One region of the Streptomyces daliensis genome, then DNA from elsewhere that is predicted to be linked to it. Evidence: predicted binding sites of a transcription regulator. Region 1 holds the regulator's gene; the other holds the start of a gene.
What was found. Region 1 encodes HrcA, which represses chaperone genes, less so after heat shock. Its sites were predicted from a motif close to TTNGCACTCNGNNNNNCNGAGTGCNAA; they were not measured.
Positions count from the first base shown of each region.

Region 2: groL (chaperonin GroEL) is a predicted target of HrcA. The motif match lies at 2,189-2,215, and genes of this name have one in related genera.

Region 1 is NZ_BAAGSO010000057.1:61,152-76,552, forward strand. Features, by position in the region: gene ACYVOO_RS11940 (DUF3097 domain-containing protein) at 1-579, opposite strand, end outside; gene ACYVOO_RS11945 (MBL fold metallo-hydrolase) at 629-1,438, opposite strand; gene hrcA (heat-inducible transcriptional repressor HrcA) at 1,663-2,679, shown strand; gene dnaJ (molecular chaperone DnaJ) at 2,680-3,813, shown strand; gene ACYVOO_RS11960 (nitronate monooxygenase) at 4,038-5,138, shown strand; gene ACYVOO_RS11965 (16S rRNA (uracil(1498)-N(3))-methyltransferase) at 5,135-5,890, shown strand; gene ACYVOO_RS11970 (phospholipid carrier-dependent glycosyltransferase) at 5,948-7,846, opposite strand; gene ACYVOO_RS11975 (hypothetical protein) at 8,165-8,851, shown strand; gene ACYVOO_RS11980 (histidine triad nucleotide-binding protein) at 8,948-9,325, shown strand; gene ACYVOO_RS11985 (ribonuclease Z) at 9,342-10,325, shown strand; gene ACYVOO_RS11990 (IS110 family transposase) at 10,603-10,896, shown strand; gene ACYVOO_RS11995 (RNA-guided endonuclease InsQ/TnpB family protein) at 11,107-12,384, shown strand; gene ACYVOO_RS12000 (TetR/AcrR family transcriptional regulator) at 12,397-13,098, shown strand; gene ACYVOO_RS12005 (cytochrome P450) at 13,315-14,547, shown strand; gene ACYVOO_RS12010 (ferredoxin) at 14,592-14,786, shown strand; gene ACYVOO_RS12015 (NAD(P)/FAD-dependent oxidoreductase) at 14,783-15,401, shown strand, end outside.
Region 2 is NZ_BAAGSO010000133.1:18,773-34,173, reverse strand. Features, by position in the region: partial or broken gene ACYVOO_RS37545 (hypothetical protein) at 1-33, opposite strand, end outside; gene groL (chaperonin GroEL) at 412-2,040, opposite strand; gene ACYVOO_RS37535 (cold-shock protein) at 2,533-2,736, opposite strand; gene ACYVOO_RS37530 (MoaD/ThiS family protein) at 3,244-3,522, opposite strand; gene thrC (threonine synthase) at 3,519-4,826, opposite strand; SAM riboswitch class I at 4,844-4,985, opposite strand; gene ACYVOO_RS37520 (glucosyl-3-phosphoglycerate synthase) at 5,148-6,101, shown strand; gene ACYVOO_RS37515 (alpha,alpha-trehalose-phosphate synthase (UDP-forming)) at 6,313-7,827, shown strand; gene otsB (trehalose-phosphatase) at 7,885-8,718, opposite strand; gene ACYVOO_RS37505 (DUF3263 domain-containing protein) at 8,803-9,105, opposite strand; gene ACYVOO_RS37500 (ABC transporter substrate-binding protein) at 9,153-10,436, opposite strand; gene ACYVOO_RS37495 (ROK family protein) at 10,770-11,669, shown strand; gene nagA (N-acetylglucosamine-6-phosphate deacetylase) at 11,666-12,922, shown strand; gene ACYVOO_RS37485 (1-phosphofructokinase family hexose kinase) at 13,268-14,263, shown strand; gene ACYVOO_RS37480 (carbohydrate-binding protein) at 14,324-15,304, opposite strand.

The sequences.
Region 1 (15,401 bases):
GTCGACCAGTACGCCGAGGCGTGCCTCGGGGGAGGGGCCGAAGGCTTCCACGATCGCGGGGAGGTCGTCGACGCCCTCCAGGTACTCCACGACGACGCCCTCGATGCGCAGGTCGTCGCCCCAGACCTTCTCGACCAGCTCCGCGTCGTGCCGTCCCTCCACATAGATCCGTCCCGCGCGTGCCACCCGGGCCCGCGCGCCCGGCACCGCCAGCGAACCGGAAGCCGTCAGCCTGCGCCCCGTCGGCCCGGAGGCGCCCCCGGGCCCGGAAGCGGAGCCGCCGGATGCGGGGGAGGCGGCAGAGGTGGCGGCCGTGGGCCGTACCAGCGTCACCGGCTTCCCCTCCAGCAGGAAGCCGCGCGGCTCCATGGGGAAGACGCGGTGCTTGCCGAAGCGGTCCTCAAGGGTGACCGTCGGGCCCTCCGCCGTCTTCTCGCACCGGATCACCGCGCCGCAGAAGCCGGTGGTGACCTCCTCGACCACGAGGTCGGGCTCAGCCGGAACCTCAGGGACGGGCCGCCGCTGCTTCCACGGCGGCGTCAGATCGGGGCTGTATCGCTTGCTCGGACCGCTGCGCATGCGCTCATTCTTCACGGCCTCTTCAGCCGTCCGCGAACCGGCGTGCCGCTCAGCCGTCCGCGAACCGCTGTGCCAGCCGCTCGCGTTGGGCGCGTACGAAGTCCGCGCCGACGACGGCGCCGTGCCCCGGCACATAGCGCGCGTCCTCGCCGCCCAGCGCCAGCAGCCGGTCCAGCGCCTGCGGCCAGTGGCCCGGCTGGGCGTCGCGCCCGGCCTGGGGTTCGCCCGACTCCTCCACCAGATCGCCGCAGAAGACGACCTCACGGGCCTCCTCAGCGCCCGTCGAACCCGTCGTCCCCGCCGAACCCCCGGCGCCCGGCACCAGCACCGCCAGATCGTGCCCCGTGTGCCCGGGCCCGACGTTCGCGAGCAGCACCTGCCGGTTCCCGAAGGTGAGGGTGAGTTCGCCGGAGACGGGGTGGTGCGGGCGCACGAGGACGTCCACCGCCTCGGTCGCAGCGTCCGGGGCGAGACCGTGCGCGACGGCGTCGTCGCGCAGCGCCTCGCGCGCTCGCGGGCGCGCCAGCAGCTCGTCCACGCCGACGGCGCCGTAGACCTGCACACCGGCGAACGCGGCCGTGCCCAGCACATGGTCGAAGTGGGGGTGGGTGAGGGCGATGTGCGTCACGGGCAGGCCGAACAGTTCCCGCAGCTCGGAGCGGATGCGTGCCCCCTCGCGCAGGGACGATCCGGTGTCGACGACGAGTACGCCCTCGTCGCTCGCCACGGCGCCCACGGTGGCGTCCCAGCCGGGAAGCCTGCGCCGTACGACGCCGGGCGCCAGCCGCTCCCAGACCGTGTCCGCGCCCGTGTCCGCCGTAGGTCCGTCGTCCGCTCCCTCTTCCCAATGACCCGTCATACGACGACGCTAACGGCAGCCCTCTCCCCGCGCCCGGCCGGCGACTGCCTCACGGGTGCGACGGAAGGGCCGCGATACCGTCAGGTCCGGCCACCCTTGCCCCGGCCATGGTGACCGGCCGTACACTGGCCCGGGGAAAGCTGGCACTCATCCGGTGAGAGTGCCAGGGAATGCCAGGAAGCGGCAGAGAATCCAGACCTACGGCCGGGCGGGAGGTGTGCGCGATGCTCAGTGAACGCAGACTCGAAGTGCTGCGCGCCATCGTCCAGGACTACGTGGGCACCGAGGAGCCCGTGGGTTCCAAGGCGCTCACGGAGCGGCACAACCTGCGGGTGTCCCCGGCCACCGTGCGTAACGACATGGCGGCGCTGGAGGACGAGGGGTACATCGCCCAGCCGCACACCAGCGCCGGGCGCATCCCGACGGACAAGGGGTACCGCCTCTTCGTCGACAAGCTCGCCGGGGTGAAGCCGCTGTCCTCGCCGGAGCGCCGGGCCATCCAGAACTTCCTGGACGGCGCCGTCGATCTGGACGATGTGGTGGGCCGCACGGTGCGGCTGCTCGCGCAGCTCACCCGGCAGGTCGCCGTGGTGCAGTACCCCTCGCTGACGCGCTCGACGGTGCGGCACGTGGAACTGCTCTCGCTGGCGCCCGCGCGGCTGATGCTCGTGCTCATCACGGACACGGGCCGTGTCGAACAGCGCATGATCGATACTCCTGGGCCCATCGGAGAGGCCACCCTGGCCGATCTGCGGGCCCGGCTCAACAGCCGGGTCGTGGGCGAGCGGTTCACGGAGGTCCCGTCCCTCGTGCAGGACCTGCCCGAGGCGTTCGACGCGGACGACCGCGGCTCGATCTCGGCGGTCCTGGCGACGCTCCTGGAGACCCTGGTCGAGGAGACCGAGGAGCGGCTGATGATCGGCGGCACCTCGAACCTCACCCGCTTCGGGCACGACTTCCCCCTGACCATCCGGCCGGTGCTGGAGGCCCTGGAGGAGCAGGTCGTGCTGCTCAAGCTGCTCGGGGAGGCCAAGGACCCGGGCATGACGGTACGAATCGGGCATGAGAATGCCCACGAGGGCCTGAGTTCCACATCGGTCGTATCGGTCGGCTACGGTTCGGGCGACGAAGCAGTCGCCAAGCTCGGCGTGGTCGGACCGACCCGCATGGACTACCCCGGAACGATGGGAGCGGTACGCGCAGTGGCACGTTACGTCGGACAGATCCTCGCGGAGTCGTAAGTGGCGACGGACTACTACGCGGTCCTCGGCGTGCAGCGCGACGCCTCGCAGGACGAGATCAAGAAGGCTTTCCGCCGCCTGGCCCGCGAGCTGCATCCGGACGTCAATCCGGACCCGAAGACCCAGGAGCGGTTCAAGGAGATCAACACCGCTTACGAGGTGCTGTCGGACCCGCAGAAGAAGCAGGTCTACGACCTCGGCGGCGACCCGGCCTCGGGTGCCGCGGGCGGTGGGCCCGGCGGCTTCGGCGCGGGCTTCGGGAACTTCTCGGACATCATGGACGCGTTCTTCGGCACCGCGTCGCAGCGCGGGCCCCGGTCCCGCACGCGGCGGGGCCAGGACGCCATGATCCGGCTGGACATCGATCTGGACGAGGCGGCCTTCGGGACCACCAAGGAGATCCAGGTCGACACCGCCGTCGTCTGCACCACGTGCAGCGGCGAGGGCGCGGCCCCTGGCACCTCGGCGCAGACGTGTGACATGTGCCGGGGCCGTGGTGAGGTCTCCCAGGTCACGCGCTCCTTCCTGGGCCAGGTCATGACGTCGCGCCCCTGCCCGCAGTGCCAGGGCTTCGGCACCGTCGTGCCCACCCCGTGCCCCGAGTGCGCCGGTGACGGCCGCATCCGCTCGCGGCGCAGCCTCACCGTCAAGATCCCCGCAGGCGTCGACAACGGCACCCGCATCCAGCTCGCGGGCGAGGGCGAGGTCGGCCCCGGCGGCGGTCCGGCGGGCGATCTCTACGTCGAGATCCACGAGAACGCGCACCCCGTCTTCCAGCGCAGGGGCGACGATCTGCACTGCACGGTCACCATCCCGATGACGGCCGCCTCGCTCGGCACGAAGGTGCCGCTGGAGACGCTCGACGGGATGGAGGAGGTCGACATCCGGCCGGGCACGCAGTCCGGGCAGTCGATCCCGCTGCACGACCGCGGCATCACGCATCTGCGGGGCGGCGGCCGTGGCCAGCTCATCGTCCACGTCGAGGTGACCACCCCGACGAAGCTGGAGCCCGAGCAGGAGGAGCTGATGCGGCGCCTCGCGAAGCTGCGCGGCGAGGAGCGGCCCACGGGCACGTTCCAGCCGGGTCAGCAGGGCCTGTTCTCGCGGCTCAAGGACGCGTTCAACGGCCGGTGAGGCGCACTAGCGGCGGGCCCGCGAGGGGCCGCCGCGGCGGGTACGTGACGGGTGAGGGCGCGTGGGGGAGCGACACCTCCCAAGACGCCCACTGGCGCCCTCGGACGAGCCGGTCCAGCCCTGTCACCAGCGCGGACACGCACGTCCGCGCTGGTGCCCCGGGGGCCCTCCGCAACGGGCACCTTGCCCGACAGATGACACACGGCGCGTGACAGGATGTAGCCATGCCCTCCGCTGTGACCACGTTGTCCGAGCTGACCGAACACCCGATCGTGCAGGCCCCCATGGCGGGCGGCGTCTCAGGGCCCGAGCTGGCCGCCGCCGTCAGCGAGGCGGGCGGCCTGGGCTCCCTCGCGGCGGGCTACAAGACGCCGGAGGCCATGTACGAGGAGATCAAACAGGTCCGGCGGCTCACCGACCGCGCCTTCAACGTGAACCTCTTCATGCCCCAGCCCCCGACCAGCGACCCCGCCGCCATCGAGGTGTACCGGGACCAGCTCGCGGGTGAGGCGGCCTGGTACGAGACCGCGCTCGGTGACACGGACCGGGGCAGCGACGACGCGTACGAGGGCAAGCTGGCCATACTCTTCGACGACCCCGTCCCCGTCGTCTCCTTCCACTTCGGCTGCCCCACGCGCAGTGTGCTGGAGCGCTTCGCGAAGGTGGGCACCTTCACCGTCGCCACCGTCACCTCGGCCGCCGAGGCCGAGACGGCGCAGTGGTCGGGCATCGACGCGGTGATCGTCCAGGGCGTCGAGGCGGGCGGCCACCAGGGCACGCACCGCGACGACCCGCAGATCGACGGCGCCAGCTCGGGCATCGGGCTGCTGTCGCTCGTGACGCAGGTCAAGGAGGCCGTGCAGGTGCCGATCATCGCCGCGGGCGGGCTGATGCGCGGCGGCCAGATCGCGGCCGTGCTGGCGGCGGGCGCGAGCGCGGCGCAACTGGGCACGGCGTTCGTCGTCTGCCCCGAGTCGGGCGCCAGCGAGGTCCACAAGCAGGCGATGACGAACCCCCTCTTCGTCCGTACGGAGCTGACCCGCGCCTTCTCGGGACGCCCGGCGCGCGGCCTGGTGAACCGCTTCATCCGCGAGCACGGCCCGTACGCGCCCGCCGCCTACCCGCAGATCCACTACCTGACGGCCGGTCTGCGCAAGGCGGCGGCCAAGGCGGGCGACCCGCAGGGCATGGCGCTGTGGGCGGGCCAGGGCCACCGGCTGGCGCGCGCGCTGCCGGCGGCGCAGCTCGTGGAGGTCCTGGCGGCCGAGCTGTCCGTGGCCCGCGAGGGCATGGCGGTACGCGGCGGTGCGGGCGGCCTCGCTTGAGCGCCCCGGTCTTCCTCGCCGAAGCGGCCGGGCTGGCCGTCGGCACGGTGGTACTGGAGGGGCCCGAGGGGCGGCACGCCGTCTCCGTACGGCGGCTGCGCGCGGGCGAGGAGATCGTCCTGACGGACGGCGCGGGCACCGGCGCCTACGGCACCGTGGCCGGGGTCGAGGGCAAGGACCGGCTGACGGTGACGGTCACGGACGTGCGGACCGAGCCCGAACCCCGGCCCCGCATCACCGTCGTCCAGGCGCTGCCCAAGGGCGACCGCGGCGAACTGGCCGTCGAGACCATGACCGAGACCGGCGTGGACGTGATCGTCCCGTGGGCGGCGGCGCGCTGCGTGACGCAGTGGAAGGGCGAGCGCGGGCTCAAGTCGCTCGCCAAGTGGCGTGCCACGGCGCGCGAGGCGGGCAAGCAGGCGCGAAGGCTGCGCTTCCCCGAGGTCGCGGACCTGGCCACCACCAAGCAGGTCGGCGCGCTGCTCTCCGGCGCGGCGCTGGGCGCGGTGCTGCACGAGGAGGGCAGCGCGCCACTGGCCACGGCCGCGCTTCCGGGCGACGTGGACGGCGCGGGGGACGGGGGCATCGTGCTCGTCGTCGGGCCCGAGGGCGGGGTCTCGACCGAGGAACTGGCCGCGTTCGCCGAGGCGGGTGCGAAGCCCTGCCGGCTCGGCCCGACCGTGCTGCGCACCTCTACCGCGGGCACGGCTGCCGCGGCTCTGTTGCTGGCCCGTACCGGGCGCTGGGGCTGATGCCGGGCGTCTTCCGCGTGCCTTGCGCCTGTGTGCCTGCCGGTGCTCGGCGCGTCTCTATTGCGGGCAGGGTTGCCGCGGCTCTGTTGCTGGCCCGTACCGGGCGCTGGGGCTGATGCCGGGCGTCTTCCGCGTGCCCTGCCCCTGGGAGCCCGCCGGTACCCAGCGGACCTCGACCCTGGCCGCGCCCTCGCCGAACGAGGCCAGCCGCTCGGAGTGCGCGAGGGCACGGCGCGTCATCGGGAGGCGGGGCGCCTCGCGGCGCAGCAGCGGCGTCGAGACGACGTAGTCCAGATCGCGCCAGCCGCGCGGGAGTGCGGCGGCGACGGCGGGGTCGTGCGCGGCCGTATGGGACCAGACGGCGCCCGTGCGCGGCCGGAACCCGCTGTGCACGAGGCCGAGCCAGAGCGTGCCGTCGCTGAGGACGCGGTCCGACTCGGGGCGTGCGACGGAGGCGCGTAGCCAGGAAAGGGCCTGCCGCTGCGGGGCGTTGGCCTCCGCTGTGAGGACCGCGCGGTCCCCCTCGTACCAGCGCGGTACGGTCCCGAGCAGTGCGGCGGCGGCCAGGAGCCACACCAGCGTCCAGCGGCAGATGCTCAGGAGCAGGTGCTCCGTACGGGGTTCGTCGCCCCTTACGGCATGCTCGTCGTCCTGTACGGAGTGCTCGTCGTCCCGTGCGGCGCGTCCGCCGTGCAGGACGCGGGAGGTGAGCGCGGCGGCGAGCGCGGCGAGGGAGAGGGCGAGGAACGGCAGCGCCTGCACGGCGTACGTCGAGGCGCCGGGGTGGCCGCCCGTGCCGGAGGGACACAGCGCCGCGAAGGCGGCCGTCAGGAGAACGGCGAGCGCGGGCCCGGCCGACGCCCTCGCCGTACGGGACCAGCGCGCGCCCTCGACCAGCAGCAGCGCGGCCAGCAGCCCCGCTACGGGCAGCACCAGGTCGCAGGAGAGCCAGCCCCCGATCATGCGGCGTGCGGCGGATCCTGGCGTGAACACGGAGCCGGAACCGGCGTCGGCCAGCCGTTCGCGGAGCGCCCCGAGCAGCGAGGCGCCGGGCCGGGACGTGCCCGGAGGCGGCAGCAGCCCGCCGCGCAGGAAGGCGAGGAGCACCCAGGCCAGCAGGGGGAGCAGGAAGCCGCAGGCGGCGGTGAGTGCCGCCCGGCCGCGCGCGCCGCGCGTCGTCTCGTGCGGGCTGTGCGGGGTGTGCGGGGTGTGCGTCCACAGCGTCAGCAGCAGCGCGGGCAGCGCCACGAACGCCGTCTCCTCGGTGAGCACCGCGACGGCGGCGGCCAGCCCGGCCGCGAACGGGCGCCAGGCAGTGTGGAGTTGTGGGTGTGGGTGCGGGGGCACGGCGAGGACGAAGGCGCACAGGAGCCAGGGCAGTGCGAGGCCGTCGGAGGAGACGGCCCGCAGTGTGACGACGGACAGCGGCGAGAGCCCGTACAGCGCCACCGCCGCACCCGCAGCCCACCGGGGCAGCCGCAGGCGGCGCGCCAGCACGTACAGCAGCACCGCGCTCATGGCACTCGCCGCCAGCGCGACGGCCCGCACCGGCGCCACGGTCAGCGCCTCGGGCGAGAGCAGCGCGGGAAGCCAGGTGAGGAGGGCGAGTTGGAGGGGTGCGAGTGGCGGCTGGTCCCAGCGGTAGGTGGTGAGCGCGAGCCCTTCGCCGTGCTGGACGGCCCAGGCGTCGGCGAGCAGGGCGGCCTCGCACTCGGAGACGAGGGGGTAGTGGGTGACGTTCCAGCCCTGCACGAGCAGCACGGCCGCGAGCAGCGCGCAGCACAGCAGTACGTCGGCGCGCGAGCGGCGCCAGGGCCGTACGGCCGGGGACGGCGCGGGGGCCGCCGAACCGGGCTGCGGCGGCGGGGGAGCGGGGTCGGTGGGGTCGGTGGGGGCGTGCTCGGGATCGGGGTCGGGGCCGTGCGGTGACGCCGTCGGCGTGACGAGGGCGGTCACAGCGCGGCCCCCTTCCGGAGGGCGGTGGACAGCGACGACGCGGGGCGCGGTGGCCGGACGGGAGAGAGGCAGGAAGGCACGGCCCGATCCTCGCGCCCTGCCACGGGGTGCGGTTCTGTGCGGCGGGCGAATCACCCGTACGTAGTCATGGGGCGTACGGGAGGCGACGCGTCCACGCGCCGCCGCCTCGGTTCCGGGACGTGGCCGAGGCGTTGCCGTACCGAGGCGGGAACGGGGCTGTGCGCGGGGGCGGCGCGGTGGGAAGCTGCGTGTATGGGGGCATTACGGCGTCAGCGGACGAGTGGATCATCTCGGTCGGTGCGCGGGCCGCTGCGGGTGGCCGGTGCCGTGGGTGCCGTGGGGGTACTGGTCGGCGGGGTGGTCGCCTGCGAACCGGTCCCGGGCGGTCTGAACTCCGCCGCCGTCGCCCTCACCACCGACCAGGCGGGTACCCGGTCACTGGAGAGCGCCGGTGTCGACGTCCAGTGGATGAGCTGTACCGCGACCGTCGGGCAGCGCGGCGGCTCCGCTTCCGCTTCCACGTCCGCGTCGTCGAGCGCGAAGGCGCGGCGGCAGGTCGCGAAGGTGGACTGCCAGGGGGAGACCAAGAGCGGCGCGGAGATCACCGTCAGGGGCAAGGTGACGGAGGAGCACGACGGCCGGTGCGTACGGGGCGACCTGACGGCGAAGGTCGGGAAGCGCACCGTCTTCCGCGCCGAGGTGCTGGGCAACTGCGCGGCGCCGTCCGCCTCCGCCTCCGCCTCGTCCTCGCAGAGCGGCTCGGAGCCGCCGGAGGAGACGGGGACGGGGACGCCGGAGCCGACGGTGACCGAGACGGTGACCCCCACCGGCACCACCTCGCCGACGGCTCCGCCGGAGACCCCGCCGGTCACGGTGACGGTGACGGCTTCCCCCGACCCGCCGCCGTCCGACCCCTCGCCCGATCCGCCGCCGCCCTGCGAGTGCGAGACGCCCGGCCAGCGGGACGCGGGTACGGGGCACTGAGGCGAGGGGGCGGCCGAGGCGCCCGCGCGGGCGCCCGTCCAACCCGGGGCCCCGCCGTCCGCCCTCGCGCGCGGGTGTCCCGGTAGCATCCCGTGCATGGCTGGAGAACCTCAGGCCGACTGCCTGTTCTGCAAGATCGTCGCGGGTGACGTCCCCGCGACCGTCGTCCGGGAGACGGACACGACGGTCGCCTTCCGGGACATCAACCCCCAGGCGCCGACGCACGTCCTGGTGATCCCCAAGGCGCACTACCCCGACGCCGCTTCCCTGGCGACGGGCGCGCCGCAGCTCGCGGCCGACGTGCTGCGCGAGGCGGGGCGGGTGGCCGAGGAGGAGAAGATCGCGGCGGCCGACGGCGGCCCCGGCACCGGCTACCGCGTCGTGTTCAACACCGGCGCAGGCGCGGGCCAGACCGTCTTCCACGCGCACGCCCATGTGCTCGGCGGGCGCGGTCTCGAATGGCCTCCCGGGTAGGGATCGGTAACTCCCCTTGTCCTTGAGAGAGTTGGTCGTCCTCGGCACCGCCAGCCAGGTCCCGACCCGGCACCGCAACCACAACGGCTACGCCCTGCTCTGGGACGGCCAGGGCATCCTCTTCGACCCGGGCGAGGGCACGCAGCGCCAGATGGTGCGCGCCGGTGTCGCCGCGCACGACCTGACCCGGATCTGTGTGACGCACTTCCACGGGGACCACTCGCTGGGTCTCGCGGGCGTCATCCAGCGCATCAACCTGGACCGGGTGCCGCACCCGGTGACGGCGCACTTCCCCGCGAGCGGCGCCCGCTTCTTCGAGCGGCTGCGCTACGCGACGGCCTACCGCGAGACGGTGGTGCTGCGCGAGGCGCCGGTCACCGGCCCCGGCGTGCTGGCCTCCCCGGAGGCGGACGCGGACGCCGCCCAGGGGCGCTCCGGCCGCCCCGGCTGGGATTCCGGCGAGGGCGCGGCGCGGGTGCCGTTCACGCTGTACGCCGAGAAGCTGTCGCACCCCGTCGAGGCGTACGGCTACGGTCTCGTCGAGCCCGACTCCCGGCGCATGCTGCCCGAGCGCCTTGCCGCGCACGGCATCGCGGGCCCCGACGTAGGCCGTCTCCAGAGGGAGGGCGAGCTGCGGGGCGTGCGCCTGGAAGACGTCAGCGAGCCGCGCAGGGGTCAGCGCTTCGCCTTCGTGATGGACACCCGGCTGTGCGACGGCGTGTACGCGCTGGCCGAGGGCTGCGACATGCTGGTCATCGAGTCGACGTTCTTGGACGAGGACGCGGAACTGGCCCGCGAGTACGGCCACTTGACGTCGGGTCAGGCAGGCCGCGTGGCGGCCGAGTCCGGGGTGCGCAGCCTCGTGCTCACCCACTTCTCGCAGCGCTACAGCGACCCCTCGGCCTTCGCGCGCGAGGCGCGGGCCGCCGGTTTCGAGGGCGAGCTGACGGTGGCGGAGGACCTGATGCGCGTTCCGGTACCGAAGCGTCGCGGGGGCTGACGGGGCGGGGCGGGGCGCGGTGCGACCTTCGGTTCCCCGGCCGCCCTGGCCCGGGCCGGTGCCGGGCAGATCACCCAGGTCATGCTCCAGACCGCCCCGCGCATGCGCACCGCCCGCTGGTCGAGCGGACCGTCACGGTCCCCGGCAGCGACTCGGTGGGGGAGATCGTCTCCGGCCTGGCCGAGTCCCTCACGGTCCTGTTCAAACGCCGGGAGATCCTGGAGGCCCGTATCGCCGCCCTGCTGGGGCCCACCCTCTCGCGAAGGTCCCCACCTCCATGCCCAGAGTCGTGGTCAGGATCGGCGCCCGCATCCTGGCCGAGGTCGGCGACGGGTCCGCGTTCCCCACCGCCGCCCACCTGGCCTCCTACGCGGGAGTGACCCCCACCACCCACCGTTCCGGGTCCTCCATCCGGGGCGAAGCCCCGCCCCACGCCGGCAACAAGCTGCTCAAACGGGCCCTGTTCCTCGCCTCGTTCGCCTCCCTGTCCAGCCTCGAACCGAGGGCGTACTACGACAGGAAGCCCACAACCTTTGACCGAACAGATAGAAGCGCCCCCCTCCGGTGCTGACGCTGACGCGCATCGGCGGCCGTGCGGTCATGTACACGAGCCGCGTGGCTCGTGGAGTTCCCCGAGGCGGGGCACTGGATCCACGACGATGACTCCGCGCCGGTAGGTTGTCACGAAGACCATGTGCGCGTGCATCGGCGAAACGACATGCCTGCCATGCTCGTGGTCGTTTTATCCGCTCTTGAGGTCAATCGTCGTAGGGTTACCGGTATGCAGCTTCGTTACAACTACCGGGCCTATCCGGACGCCGCCCAGTGCCGTGCGCTGGCGAAGGCGTTTGGGTGTGCTCGTGTGGTGTGGAACGACTGTCTGCGTGACCGGAGGGAAGCGCACGCGGCGGGGCTGCCGTATGTGACGTCGGCAGAGTTGTCGCGGCTGCGTATCACCCAGGCCAAGCGCACCGGGGAACGTGCCTGGCTCGCCGAGGTCTCGGCAGTTGTCCTGCAACAGTCCCTGCGGGACCTGGATGCGGCCTACAAGAACTTCTTCGACTCGCTGAAGGGCAAGCGGTCCGGCCGTAAGGTCGGCCCTCCCCGCTACAAGTCGAAGAAAGACACCCGTCAATCGATCCGCTTCACCGGCAGCGCCTTCTCCCTCTCCGGCGACGACAGGGTGTATGTGGCCAAGGTCGGCCATCTCAAGGTCAGGTGGTCGCGTCGGCTTCCGGCGGCCCCGACTTCTGTGACCGTCACCAGGGACGGCGCGGGCCGGTACTTCCTCAGTTTCGTCGTGGAGACCGAGCCCGACATCCTCCCCGAGGTGGAAGCGGAGGCCGGTATCGACTTGGGTCTGTCCGTCTTCGCCGTCCTGTCCGACGGCTCCAGGATCGCCAGCCCCCGTTTCCTGCGCCGGGCGGAGAAGAAGCTCAAGCGTCTTCAGCGGGAGCTGTCCCGCAAGGCGAAGGGGTCGAAGAACCGGGCCAAGGCCCGGAGCAAGGTCGCGCGCCAGCACGCCAGGGTGGCGGACCGGCGCCGGGACTGGCACCACAAGGCATCCACACGGATCATCCGCGAGAACCAAGCGGTGTATGTGGAAGACCTCGCGGTGTCCGGTCTCGCCCGTACCCGGCTGGCCAAGTCCGTGCACGACGCGGGATGGTCTTCGTTCACTGGGATGCTGGAGTACAAGGCGGCCAAGCACGGCCGCACCTTCGCCAGGGTGGACCGGGCCTTCCCCTCCTCCCAGGTCTGCTCGGCCTGCGGAGTGCGGGACGGCCCCAAGCCCCTGCACGTGCGGGAGTGGATGTGCGGGGCGTGCGGCATCGTGCATGAGCGTGACCACAACGCGGCCCGCAATGTCCTCGTCGAGGGACGCCGTATCGTCGCCGCCGGACGGGCGGAGACACCAAACGCCTGTGGAGCGCCGGTAAGACGAGCACACGTGCCCGCACAGCGCCGTGAAGCAGGAAGCCCCCGGAAGGGCCACACGGCCCAGACCGGAATCCCTGAGCCTCAGGCCGGGGAGCACGTCAATGTGGGTGGCCGGTGAGGAGGTGACGAGGTGACCGAGCGTACGGGCACGAAGAGCGCGGTCGGCGCCGGAGCGGCGAAGGCCGGGAAGTCCGCGAAGTCCGCAGGGGCGGCGCGGGGAACCGCTGGCGGGCGGCCCCGTAACCCCAGGGGCCAGGGCGAGCGGCTGCGCGAGGAGATCCTTCAGGCCACCGAACGGCTGCTGGAGCAGGTCGGCAGCGAGGACGCGCTGTCGCTGCGCGCCGTGGCCCGCGAGGTCGGCATCGCCGCGCCCAGCATCTACCGCCACTTCACCGACAAGACCGAGCTGGTGTGGGCCACCCTCGCCCAGAACTTCGACCGCCTCGGCGAGGACATGGGCGAGGCCGACGCCGCCGCGCCCCAGGACGAGCCGGTGGAGCGGCTGCGCGCGCAGTTGCGCGCGTACTGCCACTACGCGGTGACGCACCCCGCCAAGTACCGCCTGATGTACGAGACGTGGCAGACGCCCGTCGAGAACGAGCGGCTCACCGCGCACCCCGCGCGTGTGGTCGTCGGCGGCTGGGACGAGGCGCTGAAGCGCTGCGAGGCGGCGGGCTGGCGGGTGCGGGGCACGCGCGCCGAGGCGCCGTACGTGCTGTGGTCGGGCGTGCACGGACGGGTCACGCTGTGGCAGGTCATGCCGCGGCGCAAGGACCCGAAGCGGCTGGAGAACTTCGTCGACGAGCTGCTGGGGCTGCTGCTGGAGCGGTGAGCCCCCTCCCGCCTCACCGCTCACTTCCCGGGCTCCGCCCGTCCTTGCCCGGACCCTGCCCGAACCCCGTCCGAACCCCGCCCTGATCTCCCCTTTCCCTTTTCCTGGGCGCTGCTTGGCGTGCCCTTGACGCGGCGCGCCCCGGATTTCGCGCGGTAGGGATACATGCGTAAGCTAACGCCTGTTACCTCATCTTCGGTACGCAAGGAGCGCGGCATGACCCCCACCGCACCCGCACCCGCCCCGGCACGCCTCCCCACGGAGCCCCCGCCGGGCTGCCCGTTCGACCCGCCCGCCGGACTGGACCGGCTGCGCGTCGAGGAGCCGCTGTCCAAGGTCTCGCTGCCGGACGGCACCTGGGCCTGGCTGGCCACGCGCTACGCGGACGTCCGCGCGATCCTCGGCGACCAGCGCTTCAGCTCGGACACCACGCGCCCCGGCTACCCCCTCAGCGGCATGACGGGCGGCGCCCCGGTCGACGGCGCGGCCCGCGGCTTCATCCGCATGGACCCGCCGGACCACACCCGGCTGCGCCGCATGGTCACGCGTGACTTCATGGTCAAGCGCGTCGAGGCGCTGCGCCCCACGCTCCAGAAGATCACCGACGAGCTGTGCGACGCGATGGAGCAGACCGACCGCGCCGAGCACCCCGTCGACCTCGTCCAGGCGCTGGCCCTGCCGCTGCCCTCGCTGGCGATCAGCCTGCTGCTGGGCGTGCCGTACGACGACCACGAGAAGTTCCAGCACCTGACAGGCCAGTTGCTCTCGCGCGAGCTGCCCGAGGAGGAGCGCGCGACGGCCCGCAAGGAGCTGCTCGTCTACCTCAACGGCCTGGTGGCGGCCAAGGAGGCCGAGCCCGGCGAGGACATCCTCAGCAGGCTGCTGACCGAGCAGTACGCGCAGGGCGAGCTGACCCGCGAGGACGTCGTCGCCTTCGCCGCGCTGCTGCTGATCGCCGGGCACGAGACGACGGCCAACATGATCGGCCTCAGCGCCCTCTCCCTCATGCTCGACCACGAGACCGCGGACCAGTTGCGCGAGGACCCCTCGCTCATCCGCGGCGCCGTCGAGGAGCTGCTGCGCTTCCACAGCATCATCCGCAACGGGCCGCGCCGCGCCGCGACCGAGGACGTCGAGATCGACGGGCACCTCATCCGCGCGGGCGAGGGCGTCATCGTCGCCGTGCCAGCCGCCAACCGCGACGAGGCGACCTTCCCCGAGCCCGACCGGCTCGACGTGTGCCGCCCCAACTCGCAGCACCACGTGGCCTTCGGCTACGGCATCCACCAGTGCCTCGGGCAGGCACTCGCCCGCGCCGAACTCCAGGTCGTCATCGGCACGCTGCTGCACCGCTTCCCCGGGATGCGCCCTGCGGGCCCGGTGGACGAGGTGCCGTTCCGCACGGACATGGCCATCTACGGCTGCCACGAGCTGCCCGTCACCTGGTGACACCCCTCCGCACCCCGCACATTCACCCCGCAAGGAGCCCCCTGATGCAGATCACCCTCGACGTCGACAAATGCTGCGCCGCAGGTCAGTGCGTGCTCGTCGCGCCCGAGGTCTTCGACCAGCGTGACGAGGACGGCATCGTCGAGCTGCTGGACGCGAACCCGCCAGCCGAGCAGCACGCCGCCGTCCACGAGGCCGCCACCATCTGCCCCGCCGCCGCGATACAGGTGCACGAATGAGTCCCAGCCCCGCCCCGTACCCCGCGCGCATCGCGGTCGTCGGCGCCTCGGCGGCCGGGCTCGCCGCCGTCGAGGCGCTGCGCCGCGCGGGCTGGGACGGCGCGCTGACGCTCGTCGGAGAGGAGGAGCACCTCCCGTACGACAGGCCGCCGCTGTCCAAGCAGCTCCTCTCCGGGGACTGGGAGCCCGAGCGCACCGCGCTGCGCGCCGCCGCGCAGTTGGACGCCCTTGACCTGGACCTGCGCCGTGGTACACGCGCCACCGGGCTCGACCCGGCGGCGCGCCGCGTCACCCTGGACGACGGCACGGTGCTGGACTGCGCGGGCGTCATCGTCGCGACGGGCGTGCGCGCACGCACGCTGCCCGGCACGGAGGGCGTGGCGGGCGTCCACGAACTGCGCACCCTCGACGACGCGCTGCGCCTGCGTGAGCGCCTGGCCACGCCGGGGCGTCGGCTCGTCGTTGTGGGCATGGGCGTGCTCGGCGCCGAGGCGGCGGCCGTGGCACGGAAGCTGGGCCACGAGGTCACCCTCGTCGGCCCGGGGGACGCGCCGATGGTGCGTCCGCTGGGCGCCGGGGTCGGCGAACTCCTCGCGCGGGTGCACCGGGACAACG
Region 2 (15,401 bases), on a different contig from region 1:
CAGTACCAGGATCACGATCACGACTGCGGTCATGTGTCCCACCCCGGGCTTTCGTCTCTCGTAGCTCGTGCGGCTCGTGAAAAACTTCGTGGAAACCTGCCCGGTCCGGTTAGCCCCGCTGCGGCGGGCTAAACCGCCGTGGGCGCGACAGCGGTTGGCGCGCCCGCCCCGTACAGCGCGCCCGTGCCCGGCCCCCTCCGTACGTGCGCCGTACGCCCTCCGTACCTGCCCACGGCATACCCACGCGCGCGACCCCCGTACGAGAATCCGTACGCATCCTTCGGCACCCCCTCCTACGCAGCCCGACCCCTGACACGCGCCGAGGGCGGCACCCCCGTGCAGGGGATGCCGCCCTCGGTCCGATCCGTACGGCGTGGAGCCGCCGATCCGCCGGGAGGAAACTCCGGTGGATCAGAAGTCCATGCCACCGCCCATGCCACCGGTCGGGTCGGCGGCGCCGGCCCCGGCCTTCTCCGGCTTGTCGGCGATGACGGCCTCGGTGGTGAGGAACAGCGCCGCGATGGAGGCGGCGTTCTGGAGCGCGGAGCGCGTCACCTTGGCCGGGTCGATGATGCCCTCGGCGATCATGTCCACGTACTCGCCGGTGGCGGCGTTGAGGCCGTTGCCCGGGGTGAGGTTGCGGACCTTCTCGACGATGACGCCACCCTCGAGACCGGCGTTGACCGCGATCTGCTTGAGCGGGGCCTCCAGGGCCAGCTTGACGGCGGCGGCACCGGTGGCCTCGTCGCCCTCCAGGTCCAGCTTCTCGAAGACGCTGGACGCCTGGAGCAGAGCCACGCCACCACCGGCGACGATGCCCTCCTCGACGGCGGCCTTGGCGTTGCGCACCGCGTCCTCGATGCGGTGCTTGCGCTCCTTCAGCTCGACCTCGGTGGCGGCACCGGCCTTGATGACGGCCACGCCGCCGGCCAGCTTCGCCAGACGCTCCTGGAGCTTCTCGCGGTCGTAGTCCGAGTCGCTGTTGTCGATCTCGGCGCGGATCTGGTTGACGCGGCCCTGAACCTGCTCGCTGTCACCGGCACCGTCGACGATGGTGGTCTCGTCCTTGGTGATGACGACCTTGCGGGCGCGGCCGAGCAGCTCCAGACCGGCGTTCTCCAGCTTGAGGCCGACCTCCTCGGAGATGACCTGACCGCCGGTGAGGATGGCGATGTCGCCGAGCATGGCCTTGCGGCGGTCGCCGAAGCCCGGGGCCTTGACGGCGACGGACTTGAAGGTGCCGCGGATCTTGTTGACGACCAGCGTGGAGAGGGCCTCGCCCTCGACGTCCTCCGCGATGATCAGCAGCGGCTTGCCCGACTGCATGACCTTCTCCAGCAGCGGAAGGAGGTCCTTCACGTTGCTGATCTTGGAGTTGACGATGAGGATGTACGGGTCCTCCAGCTCGGCCTCCATCCGCTCCATGTCGGTGGCGAAGTAGGCGGAGATGTAGCCCTTGTCAAAGCGCATGCCCTCGGTGAGCTCAAGCTCCAGACCGAAGGTCTGCGACTCCTCGACGGTGATGACGCCTTCCTTGCCGACCTTGTCCATCGCCTCGGCGATGAGCTCGCCGATCTGGGCGTCGGCGGCGGAGATGGAGGCGGTGGAGGCGATCTGCTCCTTGGTCTCCACGTCCTTGGCCTGCTCCAGCAGCGCGCCGGAGACGGCCTCGGTGGCCTTCTCGATGCCGCGCTTCAGCGCCATCGGGTTGGCACCCGCGGCCACGTTGCGCAGGCCCTCCTTGACGAGCGCCTGGGCGAGGACGGTCGCGGTCGTCGTGCCGTCACCGGCGACGTCGTCCGTCTTCTTCGCGACCTCCTTGACCAGCTCGGCGCCGATCTTCTCGTAGGAGTCCTCGAGCTCGATCTCCTTGGCGATGGAGACACCGTCGTTGGTGATCGTGGGGGCGCCCCACTTCTTCTCCAGCACGACGTTGCGGCCCTTGGGCCCGAGGGTGACCTTGACGGCATCGGCGAGCTGGTTCATACCGCGCTCAAGGCCGCGCCGCGCCTCCTCGTCGAACGCGATGATCTTGGCCATGTGAAGTGGTCCTCCCGGACTGGGGGTCCCCCCGGCGAAGCCAGGGTACGGATGATCCGGACCGCGCTGGCGCCCGCGACGGACGGCCTGCAACCCGGGCGGTTCCTTGCACCCACCCGGCTGCGGGCCTCACCGACCCGGTCCTTCGTTGTCACTCTCACTCGTAGAGTGCTAACGCCAATGATTAGCACTCGACCCCCGCGAGTGCAAGCGGCTGCGGCGGTTCGAAGGCCCGGCGCGGGGTGCTCGGCGGGGCGCGTGTATACGCGCGCGGACGTGCGCGGCTGTGCGCGCGGACGTGAACGGCCTCCGGCACGGGTCCGCGCGCCCTCCGTATCCGACGGTACGACTCCGGACCGGCCGACCGGTCCGGGCACCCCCCCCCATGAGCCGGGCCCCGGACGCCCCCGGACGAAAACACCCCCTGGACAGACATGAGGGGCCGCATCCGAAGATGCGGCCCCTCCACGCTCTGCGCAGTCTGGTCGGCGCTCAGCCGGTCACGCGGACCATGTCCGCCTGCGGCCCCTTCTGACCCTGCGAGATCTCGAACTCGACCCGCTGCCCTTCGTCGAGAGTGCGGTAGCCGTCCATCTGGATCGCGCTGTAGTGGACGAACACGTCCGCACCACCGTCGACCGCGATGAAGCCGTACCCCTTCTCCGCGTTGAACCACTTGACGGTGCCCTGAGCCATTCCTAACTCCCCTATTACTGGCCCTTGCACGAGCCCGCACTTCACGAACCCGGGTCAGACCTCACTTCTGCCTAAGCGGAAGCGTGCGCCGGAACGCGTCGACCGCGGCTGAATGTATCTGCACGGACGCCCTCTGCAACAGGTCAATCGGACGAGAATTCTGGGTACGGCCGATCGGGAATAAACGCTGAAGTCCCTTGAAATCAGGGCAAGTCGGGCCGGGCATAGGCCACCAACACGACAATTGCGGCCTCGTTTTGGGGCACAACTTGTCGCGTTCTCATATGCGCTGGGCGCGCACGGGGGAGGGGATTGACGCCACCCTATCGCGGCCCGGAATGCGGAATCGCTCCCTCCGGTCGGATCAGGAGGGAGCGATTCGACAATATTCGATGCGTTGACCGTTCACGGACGCTTCGGGCCCGTCATCAGTGAAGATTCAACGAAGACCCATCGAAGAATCATGGAGGTCCGGACAGCCGGACCCCGTCGGGGCTCGGCCCGGGCTCAGCAGCCGCCCGCGACGGCCGGGATGATGGAGACGCCCGCGCCGTCCGGCGTCGGCGTCTCCAGACCCTGCTCGAAGCGGACGTCGTCGTCGTTCACGTACACGTTGACGAAGCGGCGCAGCTTGCCCTCGTCGTCGAGAACGCGCGCGCCGATGCCCGCGTGGTTCTTCTCCAGGTCCGTCAGCACCTCGGACAGCGTGGCGCCCTCGGCGCTCACTTCGGCCTGGCCACCGGTGTACGTACGGAGAATGGTGGGGATACGGACATTCACGCTCATGATGCGAGGCCAGCCTCTCGGAAGGAGTCCAGGTTCGGACGGATGATGGCGGACGGCCCGGTGGTCGGGGCGACCGCGTCCAGGGTCTTGAGTCCGTCGCCCGTGTTGAGGACGACGGTGGTGAGGGAGGGGTCGAGCTTCCCTTCCTCGATCAGCTTCTTGGTCACGCCGACGGTCACGCCGCCCGCGGTCTCGGCGAAGATGCCCTCCGTGCGCGCCAGCAGCTTGATCGCGTCGACGACCTGCTCGTCGTTCACATCCTCCACCGCGCCGCCCGTACGGCGTGCGATGTCCAGGACGTAGGGCCCGTCGGCCGGGTTGCCGATGGCCAGCGACTTGGCGATGGTGTCGGGGCGCACCGGGCGCACGACGTCGTGCCCGTCCTTGAAGGCGCGGGAGACGGGCGAGCAGCCCTCGGCCTGGGCGCCGAAGATCTTGTAGGGCCTGTCCTCGACGAGCCCGATCCTGATCAGCTCCTTCAGACCCTTGTCGATCTTCGTGAGCTGCGAGCCGGAGGCGATCGGGATCACGATCTGGTCCGGCAGCTCCCAGCCGAGCTGCTCGCAGATCTCGTACGCGAGTGTCTTCGAGCCCTCGCCGTAGTACGGGCGCAGGTTGACGTTGACGAACCCCCAGCCCTCGCCCAGCGGGTCGCCGATCAGCTCGGAGCAGAAGCGGTTGACGTCGTCGTAGTTGCCCTCGATGCCGACCAGGTCACCGCCGTAGACGGCGGCCATCACGACCTTGCCCTGCTCCAGGTCGTGCGGGATGAACACGCAGGAGCGGAAGCCCGCGCGGGCCGCTGCGGCGCCGACGGCGCCGGCCAGGTTGCCCGTCGACGAGCAGGACAGCGTGGTGAAGCCGAAGGCGCGGGCCGCCTCCACGGCGATGGCGACGACGCGGTCCTTGAAGGAGTGCGTCGGGTTGCCGGAGTCGTCCTTGATGTGGAGGGACCCGGTGATGCCCAGCTCACGGGCCAGGTTGTCGGCCTTGACCAGCTTGGTGAAGCCCGGGTTGATGCTGGGCTTCGAGGCCACGTCGGCGGGGACGGGCAGCAGCGGCGCGTACCGCCAGATGTTGTCGGGGCCCGCCTCGATCTGCTTGCGCAGACCCTCGGGGTCGCCGCTGGGAAGGTCGTAAGCGATCTCCAGCGGCCCGAAACACGCCTCGCACGCGAAGACCGGGCCGAGCGGGATCCGCTCTCCGCACTCACGGCAGGAGAGCGCGACGGCGGGGCCGAGATCGACGGTGGCGTTGTCCTGCGGGGATACGGTGTCCTGCTGCTCAGCAGCTTGCACAGCCATGGAGGCGAGGCCCTTTCTCCTCATCTTCCCCGTGACGTATCTCGCCACGAGACGGAATTGGCACCTTCCCAAGCCGGGAGCCTCGCCATGATCGCGAGACCGGCTGGAGGGTTGCCGGGGCTTCAACGGGCCGTTTCCCTCTGCCCCTCTGGATGAGCGGTATGAAGTTTTGCGGTGCACGCACTGGACCGTGCAAGTGCACACTACGCAGATCGACCCCGACATGCGGTCGTCATCCGCGTTGTTCAAGACTGTAACCGAAGGCCCCGAGTCTTGAGATAGTCGTCCGAACCGCGAGATGGATCACATGGGGAGCGTCCAGTGCTGCCAGAAGTAGAGCAGTGGCTGAGCCATCGGTCCTGGTCAGCGACCGATCGCCGCCCGATCGGCGAGCTTCTCGCGGCCAAACGGAACGCGGGCAGCACCGTCAGCGTCGTGCTGCCCGCGCTCAACGAGGAGGCGACGGTCGGGAAGATCGTCTCCGTCATCCGCGGCGAGCTGATGACCGGGGTGGCGCCCCTCGTCGACGAGCTGGTCGTCATGGACTCCGGCTCCACCGACCGCACGGCAGAGGTCGCCGCCGCCGCGGGCGCGAAGGTGATCCACCGCGACGAGGTGCTGCCCCGGCTGCCCGCGCTGCCCGGCAAGGGCGAGGTGCTGTGGCGGTCGCTGCTGGCGACCGACGGCGACATCGTCTGCTTCGTCGACGCCGACCTCATCGACTTCTCGTCCGCCTTCGTCTCCGGGATCGTCGGACCGCTGCTGCTGGAGCCCGAGCTGCACCTGGTCAAGGCGATGTACGACCGCCCGCTCGGGTCCGACCCCGCGGGCGGGGGCCGCGTCACGGAACTGGTGGCACGCCCCCTGCTGAACCTCCACTGGCCCCAGCTCGCGGGCTTCGTCCAGCCCCTCGGCGGCGAGTACGCGGCGCGGCGCTCCCTGCTGGAGCGGCTGCCGTTCCCCGTCGGCTACGGGGTGGAGCTGGGACTGCTGATCGACGCGCTGCACACGGTGGGGCTCGACGCGCTCGGGCAGGCCGACGTGGGCATACGGCGGCACCGCCACCAGGACGGGCAGGCACTCGGGCGCATGGCCGCGACGATCTACCGCACCGCGCAGCTCCGGCTTTCGCGGGGGCATCTGGTGGGGGGTCTGCTGACGCAGTTCGAGCGCGAGGGCGAGGGCGGGTTCCGGGCGCGGGACCACTCGATCGCCACGGAGGAACGGGAACCCATGCGCGACGTCCCCGAGTACACCCGCCTCCACGCGGCGTAAGGGCACCCCCGTGCAACCCCGCACGCCCGGGGCGGGATGCGCGATGCGCCTTGGCGTGCCGAGGCACAAACCCAGCGCGGGACCCTACGGTGCCCGCTTCACGGGGCGACCGTCCCGCGCAACACCCCCGTGCAGGGGCAACCCTGCGTTTCCTTCCGCCCCCCGCGAAGGGTTACGTTTGGGCGGATCTCGGGGCGGCTAAGCTCCGCGCATGGTCGCCGAACCCGCCACCCCCTCAGCGCAGCCCCCGCACGCGCAGGTCCTGGTCGCGTCCAACCGTGGCCCGGTCGCCTACAGCGCCGCCCCTGACGGCACGCTCCAGGCCAAGCGCGGCGGCGGCGGACTCGTGTCCGGGCTGTCGGCCATCGGCCCGGACACCGACGCCGTGTGGGTGTGCGCCGCGCTCGGCGACGACGACCGCGAAGCCGCACGCCAAGCCGCACAGCGCGCCGCCGGCCGCACCGGCAAGCTGGACCCGGAGGACACCGGCGGCCAGTCCGTACGGATGCTGGACATCCCGGAGGAGACGTTCAGGGACGCGTACAACGGCGTGGCCAACTCCGTGCTGTGGTTCGTCCACCACCTGCTGTACCAGACCCCCGTCGAGCCGTCCTTCGACGAGGACTTCACGCGCCAGTGGACCTCGTACGAGCGCTACAACGCCGCGTTCGCCGACGCGCTCGCCGAGGAGGCGGGCGAGGGCGCCGTCGTGCTGGTGCAGGACTACCACCTCACCCTCGTCCCCGCGCTGCTGCGCGCCCGCCGTCCCGACCTGCGCATCGGCCACTTCTCGCACACCCCGTGGGCCCCGCCGGACTACTACGCGCTGCTTCCCGACGAGACCGCGGCGCAGGTCCTGCGCGGCATCCTGGGCGCCGACCGCGCCGGGTTCCTGACGTGGCGGTGGGCCGAGGCGTTCGCGGACTGCTGTGCGCGCGTGCTGGGCGCCGAGGTGACCTCGCGCGAGGGCGGCCACGAGCTGACGGTGTCGTACGAGGGCCGCACGACCCGCGTCGGCGTGCACGGACTCGGCGCCGACGCCGACTTCCTGCGCGAGCGCGCACACCGCGACGACGTGGCGGAGCGGATGGCGCAGTTGCGTACGCAGGTCGGTACCGGGCCCGACGGCGCGCCCCGGCGCACGGTCGTCCGCGTGGACCGCACGGAGCTGTCCAAGAACATCGTGCGCGGACTGCGCGCCTACCGCCGCTTCCTCGCCGACCACCCCGAGTGGCACGAGCGCGTCGTGCACGTGGCCTTCGCGTACCCCTCGCGGCAGGACCTGGAGGTGTACCGCGACTACACCGACGAGGTCTCGCGCGTCGCCGACGGGATCAACGCGGAGTTCGGCCGGGGCGGCTGGACCCCGGTCGTGCTGCACGTGAAGGACGACTTCGCGCGCTCGCTTGCCGCCTACCGGCTGGCGGACGTCGCGCTGGTCAACCCGATCAGGGACGGCATGAACCTCGTCGCCAAGGAGGTGCCGGTCGTCTCCGACGACGGCTGCGCGCTGGTCCTCTCGCGCGAGGCGGGCGCCTTCGCTGAACTGGGCGAGGACGCGCTCGTGGTCAACCCGTACGACGTCACGGCCACCGCCGAAGCGCTGCACGAGGCGCTGACGATGGAGCGGGACGAGCGTGCGGAGCGCACCAAGCGGCTGGCCGCGGCGGCCACGGCGCTCCCGCCGGAGCGCTGGTTCCTGGATCAGCTCAACGCACTCCGGTAGCGGCGCCGCACAGCGCAGCGCCCCCGCGCGGCGTCAGCGCAGCGAGTCCGCGAGGCGTCAACGCAGCGAGTCCGCGAGGCGCTCCAGCAGATCGACCACGCCAGCCGGGCCGTTCACAGTGAGGTCGGCGCGCTCGGCCAGTTCGGTCACCTCGTCGCTGCCGCTGCACACCAGCAGCCCCGGCACGCCCTCGCCGCGCAGCTTCTCCACCGCGCTGAAGGCGGCGAGGTCGCCGAGGTCGTCGCCCGCGTACAGGACCGCTCCGGCGCCCGCGGCGCGGACGAACTCGGCGAGTGCCGCGCCCTTGTCCACGCCGTGCGGGCGCAGCTCCATGACCATGCGTCCTGGCTCCGCGCGCAGCCCGTGCCGCTCGGCCAGCGCGGCCAGCGGCTCGCGCAGCAGCGCGAAGGCGCCCGCGGGGTCCTCGGCGCGACGGGTGTGGACGGCGAGGGCGCGGCCCTTGTCCTCCACCCAGGTGCCCTCCGGGGCCCGCAGCTCCTCCAGCAGGGTGGGCAGCTCGCGGCGCAGGTTCTCGATCTCGACGGGCGGTTCAGGGCGCCGCACGGTCCCCGTCGCCGCGTCCCAGCGCTCCGCGCCGTAGGCGCCGAGCACGGTGAGGTGGTCGAGGCCCGCTGCGCCCTCGAAGCCGCCGTAGCGCACGGCGGCCTCCACGGGCCGCCCCGTGATCACGGCCACGGCGCACAGCCGGGGCGCGAGCCGCGACAGCGCGGGCACGGCGCCGGGGTGTGCGCGGGCCTGCTCGGGGTCGGCGACGATCGGCGCGAGCGTTCCGTCGAAGTCCACGGCGACCACGGCACGGCCGGGCTCGGCCACGATCGCGTCGAGGGCTTCCCTGCCAGGGGCGGTACGAGGTGTGGGCACGGCGACCATGCCAGGGACACTACCGGCTGGCGGCCCGCACGTGACCATGCGCGACGCGGACGCGCACGGCCCCGCACCCGTACCGCGCCGCTCTCAGCGCAGTGCGCGCCGCTCCTCGCGCCGTGCGCGCAGCCGGTTGACCGTGACGGGGTCGTGGGCCAGGGCGCGGGGATCGTCCAGGAGGGCGTTGAGCAACTGGTAGTAGCGGGTCGGCGAGAGGCCGAGCCGCTCCCGTATCTCCCGCTCCTTCGCGCCGGGGCCCGGCCACCCGCGCCGCTCGACGGCGAGCACCGCCCTGTCGCGCTCCGACAGCCCCGACGCGGACCGCTCCTCGTGGAGCGCCACGCTCTCCCCCGCGCCCGCTCCGGTCTCCCCCGCTCCGGTCTCCTCCGTCATGCGTCCCAACGTAACCCCGGCCACTGACAACGGGCCGGGGCGGCGGCCTACTGGGCTGCCGTCTCCTCCGCCTCGGCCTTGCGCTGGAGGCCGCCGAGGACGCTCGCGGGGCTGCCGCCCTTCTCCACGGCCTTGCCGATCGACTTCTTGATCTCGGCGCTGACGTGCGCCCAGGAGACCTTGCCCGCCGGGTAGAACTCGGCGGTGGCCAGCTCGTCGAGGAAGCTCCACAGCTCCTTGTGGCCCTTGTCGCGCCGCATCCGCTCGCGGGCGGCCGTCGTCACGGGGAGCATGTCGTAGCGGTCGGCGAAGGCGTAGTGGTTCTTCTCGCTGTAGGCGAAGTCGAGGAACGCGCCGATCTGCTCGCGGTGCCCGTTCTGCTTGAAGCCCATCATCCAGTCCGCGACGCCCATGGTGGCCTTGGCGGGGCCGCCGTCGCCGGGCAGCACGGCCGTCCCGTACTTCACGTCGTGCCGGTCGGCCTGCTGCATCAGCGTGGGGTGGCCGTTGAGCATGCCGACCTCGCCCCGGCAGAACGCGTCGAAGAGGTCCTGCCTGTCGGTGCTGCCGGGGCCGGGGTTGGTGAGGCCCTCGCCGACGAGTTCGTCGCGGAGCCAGGTGAAGGCGCGGACGTTCTCGGCGGAGTCGATGGTGTAGGTGCCGACGGTGTCCGTGTAGCCGCCGCCCGCGCTGAGCATCCACATCATGGTCTCGGCCGGTGCCTCCTCGGGGCCGAGCGGCAGCCCGTACGGGATCTTCACGCCCGCGTCCTTGAGCGCGGCGGCTGCCCGCTTCAGTTCCTTCCAGCTCTCGGGCGGCGCCTCGGGGTCGAGCCCCGCCTCGCTGAAGAGGGTCTTGTTGTAGAAGAGCAGCCGGGTGCTGGAGGCGAACGGCATCCCGTACTGCACCCGGATCACCTCGCCCGCCTCGGCGAGCGAGGGCAGGAAGTCGGCCTGGACGGGGATGGAGAGCAGGTCGCTGGCCGGGTAGAGCTTGTCCTGGTCGGCGTAGTTGGCGTAGGCGCCGATCTGGGCGATGTCGGGTGCCTCGCCGCGCTTGACCATGTCGGCGACCTTCTTGTCGACGTCGTTCCAGCTGTAGACGGAGACGTCGACGGTGATGTTGGGGTGCTTCTTGGTGAAGGCGCGGGAGACCTCGTCCCAGTAGGTCTGGGTGCTGTTGTCGCCCCCCGGGTCGCCGTAGTCGGCCGCGACCATCTTGAGCGTGACGCCGTCGCCCGAGTCCGAGCCGCTGCCGCACGCCGTGGCGGTGAGTCCCACGGCACCCGTGAGGCCCGTCGCCGCCAGCCCCAGAAAACGCCGACGTTCCACGTGAACTACCCCTTTAGCCCCTGTATGGCCACCGGCCATCGTTCGCACTCGTCCCGTCGGCCGCGCCTTCGAGACCGCACACGTATGGAACGGAAGTCTCCACTCCGTACCCCACAAGGTCTACACCACCACCCCTACCACTTCCGCAACGGCCTTCTCCTGCCCAGGTCAGCACGGTGCACCGGCACTCGAAGAGCGTCAAAGATCCCGCCGGACGCGGCCGGACGCGGCCAGTCGCGCGAGTGGACTAGACCTTTCCCGTGCTCTCGCGGGAGACTGACCCCTGTGAGTCCTCGGGAATACGTCATCGCCCTCGACGTGGGCGGCACGGGAATGAAGGCCGCCCTCATCGGGCCCGACAACCAGCCGCTCCACGAAACACGCCGCGCCACCGACCGCGACCGCGGTCCCGAGGCCGTCGTCGAGGGCATCCTCGGCTTCGCGGCTGAGCTGCGCGCGTACGGCGTCGAACGGTTCGGGAACGAGCCGTCAGCCGCCGGTGTCGCCGTCCCCGGCATCATCGACGAGGCGAACGGCATCGCCGTCTACGCCGCCAACCTGGGCTGGCGCGACGTGCCGCTGCGCGCGCTGCTGAGCGCGCGCCTCGGCGGCGCGCTGCCCGTCGCGCTCGGGCACGACGTGCGCACGGGCGGGCTCGCCGAGGGCCGCATCGGCGCGGGTGAGGGCGTGGACCGCTTCCTCTTCGTGCCGCTCGGCACGGGCATCGCCGGAGCCATCGGCATCGATGGGCGCGTCGAGCCGGGGGCGCACGGCAGCGCGGGCGAGATCGGGCACATCTCGGTGCGCCCCGAGGGGCCGCGGTGCCGGTGCGGGCAGCGTGGCTGCCTGGAGATGCTCGCCTCGGCCGCGGCCGTCGGCCACGCCTGGGCGAAGGCGTGCGGCGACCCGCAGGCCACGGCGGCCGACGCGGCCAAGGCCGTCGAGTCGGGGGACCCGCGCGCCCTCGCCGTGTGGCGCGACGCGCTCGACGCGCTCGCCGCCGGGCTCGTCACGGCCCTGACCCTCCTCGACCCCCGCACGCTGATCATCGGCGGCGGGCTCGCGGAGGCGGGCGACACCCTGTTCGTGCCGCTTCGGGACGCGGTACGGGAACGGGTCACCTTCCAGCACATCCCGACGATCGTGCCCGCGGCGCTTGGGGATGCCGCAGGCTGCCTGGGCGCGGGACTTCTCGCCTGGGATCTTCTCTCCGCGGAGGTTGCGAGCCGATGACCAAGCGCAAGGTGCTGACCGGGGCACGGGTGGTGCTGCCGGGAGGCGTCGCCGAGAACGGGTGGCTGGCCGTCGAGGGCCGCACACTCGCCGCCGTCGGCCAGGGGGGCGCGGACGAGGGGTTCGACGGGGCGGGGGGCTCCGGCACGGCGGGGGGCTCCGGTGCGACGGGAGGCTCCGGCGCGACGGGAGGCTCCGGCGCGGGCGGCGACGTGCTCGACCTGGGCGGGCACTGGATCGTGCCCGGCTTCGTCGACATGCACGTGCACGGCGGCGGCGGCGCGTCCTTCTCCGCCGGTACGCCCGAGGAAGCGCTCAAGGCCATCGCCACCCACCGCGGCCACGGCACCACGACCATGGTCGCCTCGACCGTCACCGGCGACCTGGACGACCTCGCCCAGCAGGCGGGCACGCTCAGCGAACTCACCGAGCAGGGCGATCTGGCGGGCGTCCACTTCGAGGGCCCCTTCATCTCCCCGCACCGCTGCGGCGCCCACGAACCGGCGCTGCTGCGCGACCCCGCGCCCGCCGACGTGCGCAAGCTCGTGGACGCGGCACGCGGCAGCGCCCGCATGATGACGCTGGCGCCCGAACTCCCCGGCGGGCTCGACTCCGTACGGCTGCTCGTCGAGAACGGCGTCATCGCGGCCGTCGGACACACCGACTCCACCTACGACGCGACCCGCGAGGCCATCGAGGCGGGCGCGAGCGTCGCCACGCACCTCTTCAACGCGATGCCGGGGCTCGGCCACCGCGCGCCGGGGCCCATCGCCGCGCTCCTGGAGGACGAGCGGATCACCGTCGAGCTGATCAACGACGGCACCCATCTGCACCCGTCCGTACTGGAACTGGCCTTCGGCAGCGCGGGCGCCTCGCGCGTCGCCTTCATCACCGACGCGATGGGCGCCGCCGGGATGGGCGACGGCCGCTATCCGCTCGGCCCGATGGAGGTCGAGGTCAAGGAGGGCGTCGCGCGGCTGGTCGAGGGCGGCTCCATCGCGGGCTCCACGCTCACCATGGACCGCGCGCTCCGGCGTGCCGTGACCGTCGACGGCATCGCGGTCGAGGACGCCGTCCGCGCCCTGTCGGCGAACCCGGCGCGGCTCCTCGGCGTCGACGACAGGGTCGGCTCGCTGGAGGCGGGCAAGGACGCCGATCTCGTGGTACTGGACGAGGACTTCGCGCTCGTGGGCGTCATGCGGCGCGGCGAGTGGGTGGTCGAGCCGGGCACGGCGGTGCGTGCCGCGGGCTGACGGGCGGACGGGGTGACGGGCCGCCGGTCCACGGGGCCCGTGATGGGTCCGTGGTGGGTCCGTGATGGGTCCGTCACTCCCGTCGTCCCCGGTCACAGGGCCAACAGATCGCGCCAAAAGCCGAGTTCGAGACCGCTTCGGAACCCCCGGGGGGTCGCCTCCGGGGGTGTGCGATGGCATGATCGCTCGCGCGCGGTCGTCACCTCGTGTGCGCCCGCTCACCTGTCCGTTGTCGCCTGTCCGTCGTCACTGCTTCACCGATTCGCTGTCGTCGCTTCGCCGTTCGCGTCCGTGCGGCTGTTCCTGTACTCGGGGGCGGGTACCTGTCGTAGGGGGTTGTTCCTGGTGATCCTGACGGTCACGCTCAATACCGCCCTCGACCTCACCTACCGTGTCCCCCGCCTCGACGTCCACGGCTCGCACCGCGTCCGCGAGGTGACGGAGCGGCCCGGCGGCAAGGGCCTCAACGTGGCCCGCGTGCTCGCCGCGCTCGGGCACCGCACCGTCGTCACGGGCTTCGCCGGGGGCGGTACGGGACAGGAGCTGCGACGGCTCCTCGCCGAGGACACCTCATACCGCGCGCACGACGCGGGCTTCCCCGTCGAGGACGCGCTCCTGCCCATCGCGGGCAGCACGCGCCGCACCGTCGGCGTCGTGGACGAGTCGAGCGGCGACACGACGCAGCTCAACGAACCGGGGCCGCAGGTCGGCCCGGACGAGTGGGGGACGCTGCTCGCCGCCTACGGGCGGCTGCTGCGCGGCGAGCCCCACGACGGCGACCGCGCCCGTCCGCTTCCCGCGCCGCGCGCCGTCGCGCTGTGCGGGAGCCTGCCGCCCGGGGTGCCGGTCGGCGCGTACGCGCAGCTCATCAGGGAGGCGCGGGCCGCGAAGATACCCGTGCTGCTGGACACCAGCGGCGAACCCCTGCGGCGCGGGCTGGCAGCGCGGCCCGACCTCGTCAAGCCCAACTCGCAGGAGCTGGCCGGGATCACGGGGCACACCGAGCCGCTGCGCGCCGCACGCGGGGCGCAGCGGCGCGGGGCGCGGGCCGTCGCCGCCTCGCTGGGGGCCGACGGGATGCTCGTCGTCACGCCCGAGGGCACCTGGCAGGCGATGCCGCCCGAGCGGCTCTCGGGGAACCCGACGGGCGCTGGCGACTCGGCCGTCGCGGGGCTGCTGTCGGGGCTCGTCGAGGGGCTCGACTGGCCGGCGCTGCTGGCGCGGGCCGTCGCGCTGTCCGCGGCGACGGTGCGGTCTCCCGCGGCGGGCGAGTTCGACCGCGACGTCTACGAGGCGCTGCTCCCCCGCATCGCCCCGACCCTCCTGGCGACGGCACCCTGACCACCGGGCCCGCCGACCCGCCGGACCGCTGCCCAGGGGGCGAGGGCCGGGGGCCGGGGACTAGGACTGCTTCAGGGAGACCTGGTCGAGGTAGGCGTTGCACTGGTTGCCCTCGCCGCAGGCGATCTCGACCGTGTTCTCGCCCTTGGTCAGCGTGACCGGCGCCCACGTGGTCTGCCAGCCCTTCTCCCAGTTGCCCTTCGGCGAACCGATGAAGTTCTTCATCCCGAGCGGCTGCGCGTTCGCCTTCCCGTTCACGGACACCGTGGCGTTCGCGTCCTCGCCGGGAATGCCGTAGCGCACGTAGAGCCGGTAGTCACCGGCCTTCGGCGCCTTGACCGTCCACACGGCCTTCGCGCCGACCTGGTTGAAGCCCGCCACGTATGTGCCGCCGTCGGCCTCCGCGCCCTTCGTGTCCTTCGCGGGGGCCGCGCCGCCCTCCAGGCGGAGGCTGGCCGCGTCCTGCTGCGGGAGGCCCGAGTTCTGCTGCTGCTTGCCGTCGTCCGCCTCGTCCTGCTCGCCCTGGCCGCCGCCGTCGGCGGAGGCGCTGGGCGTGCTGCCGCCCGCCTGGTCGCCCGTGGCCTCGTCGTCGCTGTTGAAGACGATGGCCGCGCCGATACCGATCACGACCGCCGCGACGACCGCGATGGCCCCGATCAGCAGCCCGTTGCGGCTGCGGCCACCGCGGCCGTAGCCGCCGTCGCCGTGTCCGCCGCCGTTCCCGTGCCCGTTGCCGCCCGCGTGGTGCTGGCTCTGGCGGGTGGCGGCCCTGCCGCCCGGCACGGTCTCGGGCGCCGCGTAGTGCGCGCTGGGCTGCTGCTGCCCGTAGGCGGACTGCTGCTGTCCGTATGCGGCCTGCTGCCCGCCGTACTGGCGCTCGCCTACCGTGCGGACCTGGTTGTACGAGCGGCGGGGAACACCACGCTGTGCGCCGGACTGCGGAACCGTCGAGCCGTTACCGCCTTCCTGGCGGTACAGATGGGCAAACGGGTCGTCGCCCTGATCAGGCGTCTCACCCGTGCCGTTGTTCTCGGCGGTCATCCCCTGTCACTCCCTACTGCGTCAGGTATCCGGCCGAGCCTACCTCTCCGGGGTGACCCTCTTGCCAACGCCGGAATGATCAGGGGGCGGACGCCTT